2 regions of the Pseudoalteromonas sp. NZS11 genome follow, and region 2 is predicted to be linked to the other one. Evidence: predicted binding sites of a transcription regulator. Region 2 holds the regulator's gene; the other holds the start of a gene.

Region 1 (3,177 bases), on a different contig from region 2:
GCTCTTTAGCGGTTGCTAAAACAGACGAGCAAGGTAAATGGCAATTTATAGGTGTATTGCCGCTTTTTGATCCACCGCGTGAAGAAGCAATACAAACCATTGCCGATGCAAAAGAAATGGGTATGAGCGTTAAAATGGTCACGGGCGATCAAGTGGCCATTGCGCGCGAAACTGCAAGTAAACTGGGTTTAGGGACAAACATTCTTGATGCTAGTGGATTTGGTGCAACTGAGCATCATCAAGCCACACAGTTAGATGACTTAATCGAGAGTGCTGACGGATTCGCACAAGTATTCCCTGAGCATAAATACCATATTATTGATGTGCTTCAGCATAGAGGGCACATTGTTGGTATGACAGGGGATGGCGTAAATGATGCGCCAGCACTTAAAAAAGCTGACTGTGGTATTGCTGTATCGGGCGCTACAGATGCAGCGCGTTCAGCAGCATCAATTGTGTTAATGACCGATGGCTTGTCGGTTATTATTGATGCAGTTAAAGAAAGCCGAAAAATATTTCAACGCATGAACAGTTACGCTATTTACAGGGTTGCTGAAACACTGCGCGTACTACTCTTTATGACAATGGCGATATTAATTTTTAACTTTTATCCGTTAACAGCAGTCATGATTGTAATGCTTGCTTTACTTAACGATGCCGCCATTTTGTCTATTGCATACGACAATGTGCATTATCAAAATAAGCCCGAGACATGGAATATGCGGCTCGTTTTAGGTATTGCATCTGTGCTGGGAATTGTAGGGCCAATTGCAGCCTTTGGTTTATTTTACTTGGGAGATAAAGTATTTGAACTCGACCGTCCTCATCTTCAAACATTAATGTACTTATTACTTTCTGTAGCAGGGCATTTGACTATATTTTTAGCGCGTACCCGAGGTCCATTTTGGTCTATTAAACCGTCTGCTATATTAATGGTCGCCGTATTTGGCACGCAAGTTATAGCAACACTTATTGCTGTTTATGGTGTGTTTATGACCCCACTAGGATGGGGATGGGCACTTGCTGTGTGGGCATATGCTTTGGTGTGGTTTTTTATTAACGATGGTTTAAAGCTAGTGGCGTATCGAATTTTTGATCCGACAGAAGCACCCTTATTAGAGAAGAGTTAGCATATAGGCTTAAAAAAATGGTTATAAGCCAAGTGGCTTATAACCAATAGTACACAAGGGAGTGTATATAAGGTGGTTCAATTATTTGTGAATAGAGTTACTCACAAATAAAAATTATTTAGTGCATTGCATCGTTATATTGCTTTGCTAAGCTTTGTTTTTGCCCTTCGGTTAGTGCTTTACCAGCCAATTGAAATACTTCGTGTTCTTCTTCGCTTAAGTGATGATGTACCAAATGGTGCAGCTTTTTAGCTGCAACTAACCATGCAGACGAGCTCATTTCGGTATCTTCAAGTTGTTCAATTAATTCATCAATTTCGTGATGTTCAGCTACGCTGTGGCGCGCTTTTTCATGAGTTAAGTCATCAAACATAAGTGGGTTATAAAAGTAACGTTCTTCAAATTTTGCGTGTTGTTCTAATTCTGTTTTTAGCTCGTCCATTAGCGTGTGGCGCTGCTCTGTGTCGCCGTGCGTTTGAATAAGTGCATCTACTAATTTTCTTTGTTTGTCATGGTCATGACGTAGTGCTTCAAAAATATTCATAACTAATCCTTTTACAATTTATTTGCTTATACCATTAACTAGCAAACTAAATGCCAAATATTAAGTTGATGTATTTTATTGCTTTTATTTTGATTTTTTATTTTTATGCTCATCTCACTGTAAATTTTACAGTGAGATGAATGCAATAATTTCAGGATTTTACGTAGTTCAATTATAAAAGGAGTATAAATTCCTACAGAACCTTACAAATATTTACTGGTTGTTTATTTTATTGCAGTGATAAAGTAGCAACATTATTTAGGTACAATCTATATGTATTACTCCCACATATAATATCAATCGGTATAAATGCAGGTAGCACGTCAACTTAATAGGATAGTTTAAGGATGAACATAAAAAGCCCCATCTCCGCATTATTGCTGTGCGCTTTACTGAGTGCATGTAGTACTGCCCCACGTTCTGACCCTAACTTATGCATTGAAGAGGCCGAAACGGTTGATCGAAATGGCGCTCAAACAAGCTCAGAAGTTTATAATCAATGCATTAGCGCACAAATTAAAAAGGATGAAAAAAATGACACTTTTTTTGATGCTATCGGTACGTTCTTTTTTGAATTTTTTGTAATGGTGGTAGAAAAGTAAATAGGCTAACTTGCAGCTGTAATTTAAAGTAAATAAGTTGCGTAAAAATAGGATTAGTTATGAAGCAATTATTGATAGTAATTCCACTTTTTTTATTACTAAGCGCTTGTGCGGCACAGCCTTACGCAGGTTCGGCAAAATGTATGGAACAAGCAGATATTGCATACGAAACCGATACACGTAAAAATGATACCAATCTGCTTATATATGGGGTCTATTTAACGTTAAGAAAATTACGCTAGAACTAGGCAAAAATTTTTATATCTAGTTGTTCTAAATAAAAAATTTTTAACGACGTTATAGTGCAATTTAATTCGTTAAATTGATCAGAGATTTATGCAGGTTGGTATGAGACATTAGATAATGAATGCAAAGCTGCAAAAGTAAATACGCCTAATAAAGAGCTTGAGAATCATGGCTTGGTTGATAGAAGCCTTTTACAGCTAATCGTTAGCGTTTTAAATGGCGTATTTTAATAGTAAAAATATAATTAAATAAGGTATGTATGAGGGAAGAACTAAGAGCAAAAATAATTACCGTGTGCGATAAAAAAATAGCAGCTAAAGGCGAAAATGTAGGGCTTTCTTTTTATGCATTTTTTGCTAATAAAAACGACGACCCAGAGCTACTTATGGAAGCTGCTACTTGGTGGATACACACCCATAAATTAGATCATTTTGTAAAAGCACATAAAATTAAACAAATGGTTTTAGACGGACTTTAGTCAAGTAAATGAGCCAATACTTTTAGCTGTGCTTATTTAATCAACAACGACTTGGTTTCTTCCGTTTTCTTTTGCTTTATAAAGTAATTTATCTGCATGCTTAATAAGAACATCTAGTGTGCTTTTTAAAGGGCCACTTACAGAGGCCCCTGCACTAAAGGTGATTTTTGTATCACT
Region 2 (3,177 bases):
TTGTAAAAAACGTCGGTCTTGAAGTCAAAGCTGGCAGTATTGTTGGCTTACTTGGCCCTAACGGCGCAGGTAAAACTACCACGTTTTATATGATAGTAGGACTTGTACCTAGCGACAAAGGTAAAATATCGATAGACGATAACGATATTACTCTTTTACCTATGCATAGTCGTGCTAGATTAGGCATTGGCTACTTACCGCAAGAGTCTTCAATATTCAGAAAGCTGACTGTTTATCAAAACTTAATGGCCATTTTAGAAACGCGCAAAGAGTTAAATAAACAAGCTAGAGAAGACACTCTCGATAAATTATTAGATGAATTTAGCATACAACACATTCGTGATAGCCAAGGTATGGCATTGTCGGGTGGCGAACGTCGTCGTGTTGAAATAGCACGTGCGCTGGCAGCAGATCCTAAATTTATATTACTGGATGAACCATTTGCAGGTGTTGACCCGATTTCGGTATTAGATATAAAGAAAATAATAGAACATCTTAAAAATCGTGGGATTGGTGTATTAATTACCGATCATAACGTAAGAGAAACCCTTGATGTTTGTGAAAAAGCCTACATTGTTTCTCATGGGGAGCTGATTGCATCAGGTACTCCAGAACACGTATTAAATGATAAAACAGTACGCGATGTTTACTTAGGCGAGCAATTTAGGCTGTAACATTTACGCCATGTCTTTAAGCATCTGCTAGTATTAATTATAACAACATAAAAGGATTGTTAGAGATACATGAGGCAATCACTACAGCTGCGCATGGGCCAGCAACTTACAATGACTCCACAGTTGCAACAAGCTATTCGTTTGTTGCAACTCAGTACATTGGATCTCCAGCAAGAAATACAAGAAGCTCTCGACAGCAACCCGCTATTAGAGGTTGAAGAAGCAGACTATTCCGAAGACGCTGCAGGTAAAAACGAGCAAAAAGCAGATACAGATGACATAACTGTTAGCGCATCTGCCGATGATGCTCCAAGCGAATATGAACAAGATAGTGGTGAAGCACTTGCAAAAGACACGCTAAGTGACGACATGGCTATGGATGTTAGTTGGGATGAGTACATGAGTGCCGCCCCAGCAGCATCATCGGGTCCGATGCCTGAAGACGAATCAATATACCAAGGTGCCTCTACTGAAACGCTCCATGAGTATTTAATGTGGCAGTTACAACTAACGCCATTTAGCCCTACAGACGAAGCTATTGCTATTGCTATTGTAGAAGCCGTCGATGATTCAGGTATTTTAACACTAAGCTGCGAAGAGATTTTAGAAAGCTTTAATCAAGAAAACGAAGATGATAACGAAGTCGAACTTGATGAAATTGAAGCTGTATTAAAACGCATCCAACTGTTTGATCCTGTTGGTATTGCTGCACGTAGTTTACAAGAGTGTTTGTGTATTCAGCTTAACCAGTTTGATAAAGAAACACCTTACATTAATGAAACAAAAATGATTTTAACCGAGCATATTGATTTATTAGCTGCTCGTGACTATCGTACATTAATGAAGAAAACTAAGCTCAAAGAAGAAGAGCTTAAAGAAGTAATGACATTAATACATACTCTTAGCCCTAAACCTGCAGATACTATTGTAAGAGAAGAATCTGAGTATGTTATTCCTGATGTGTCAGTTAAAAAAATTAAAGGCCGCTGGGTTGTTGAGTTAAACCCAGATAGCATGCCTAAAATTCGTGTTAATAGCCAATACGCGGCAATGTCTCGCACTGTAAAATCCAGTGGTGACAGCCAGTTTATTCGCTCGCATTTACAAGAAGCTAAATGGTTTATTAAAAGCTTAGAAAGTAGAAACGACACGCTATTAAAAGTAACAAATTGTATTGTTAAGCAACAACAAGGCTTTTTTGAACACGGTCCTGAAGCCATGAAACCAATGGTTTTAAATGATGTTGCTGAAATGGTAGAAATGCACGAATCAACAATTTCGCGCGTAACAACCCAAAAGTATATGCACACACCCCGTGGTATATTTGAGCTTAAATATTTTTTCTCAAGCCATGTAAGCACCGAAAACGGTGGTGAATGTTCATCTACAGCAATCCGTGCGCTTATCCGAAAATTAATCGCAGCAGAAAACTCAGCAAAACCATTGAGTGATAGCAAAATAGCGGATATATTGGCTGAGCAAGGAATTAAAGTAGCGAGACGTACAATCGCAAAATACCGCGAATCTCTGGCTATTCCACCGTCAAATCAACGTAAAAGTTTGATTTAAGACGCAAAAAAAGAGGGTAATGCTTATGCAACTAAACTTAACTGGTCGTCACGTAGAATTAACCGATTCACTAAGAGACTATATTAATACCAAATTTGCGAAGCTAGAAAGACACTCTGATCATATTAATAATGTTCATGTCATTCTCGATGTAGAAAAATTAAATCAAAAAGCAGAAGCCACCATACACGTAAGCGGTGCTGAATTATTTGCCTCTACAGAACATCAAGATATGTATGCCGCCATTGACTCGTTGATCGACAAGCTCGATCGACAAGTAATTAAACACAAAGAGAAGCTTGCTCGACACTAATATGATGAAATTAAGCTCACTTATATGCCAGGACTGCAGCAAAGCTGCGGTCCTTTTTAATAGCAAAAAAAGAATTTTAGAGTTCATTAGCGAACTTGCTCACGACAAACTTCCGTATTTACCGCAACAAGATATTCTTAATGCTTTAATGAGCAGAGAAAAATTGGGTAGTACAGGTATAGGGCGTGGCATTGCCATTCCTCATGGAAGAATGAGCGGTGCAGAAGAGCCTTTGGCTTTAGTACTCGTTAGCGAAACTCCAATAAATTTTGATGCAATCGATAATCGCCCTGTTGATATTTTCGTCGCACTCATCGTACCAGATGGCGATAACCAGCAGCACTTAAAGACTCTAGCAACCATTGCTGATAAACTAAACAACAAAGATTTTTGTAAACAGTTACGCAGTGCAAAATCAGATGCTGAGCTTTACCAAGTTATTGTCAATCAATCATAGTTTTATAAAGGGTGTTAAATGGAGTTAATTATCATAAGCGGCCGTTCTGGTTCTGGAAAGTCGGTTGCTTTACGCGTTGTAGAAGATTTAGGTTATTATTGCGTAGATAATATTCCAGTTAACTTGCTTCCTTCATTAGTTCGCAGTGTGTCTGATAGCTATGA

Evidence for each region. The regulator sigma-54, encoded in region 2, starts transcription at its own class of promoters, with help from an activator protein. The targets are predictions, from matches to a motif close to GTTGGCACGNNNNTNGNNT.
Region 1: the regulator sigma-54 is predicted to act here: its motif matches at 1,714-1,732, upstream of I6E82_RS06410 (hemerythrin domain-containing protein).

The regions. Positions count from the first base shown of each region.
Region 1 is NZ_JADYWP010000002.1:618,479-621,655, reverse strand. It holds gene I6E82_RS06415 (plasma-membrane proton-efflux P-type ATPase) at 1-1,130, shown strand, start outside; gene I6E82_RS06410 (hemerythrin domain-containing protein) at 1,249-1,674, opposite strand; gene I6E82_RS06405 (hypothetical protein) at 2,022-2,276, shown strand; gene I6E82_RS06400 (hypothetical protein) at 2,336-2,518, shown strand; gene I6E82_RS06395 (DUF6500 family protein) at 2,782-3,000, shown strand; gene I6E82_RS06390 (tetratricopeptide repeat-containing diguanylate cyclase) at 3,037-3,177, opposite strand, start outside.
Region 2 is NZ_JADYWP010000001.1:290,377-293,553, reverse strand. It holds gene lptB (LPS export ABC transporter ATP-binding protein) at 1-674, shown strand, start outside; gene I6E82_RS01250 (RNA polymerase factor sigma-54) at 744-2,243, shown strand; gene hpf (ribosome hibernation promoting factor) at 2,269-2,556, shown strand; gene ptsN (PTS IIA-like nitrogen regulatory protein PtsN) at 2,561-3,013, shown strand; gene rapZ (RNase adapter RapZ) at 3,032-3,177, shown strand, end outside.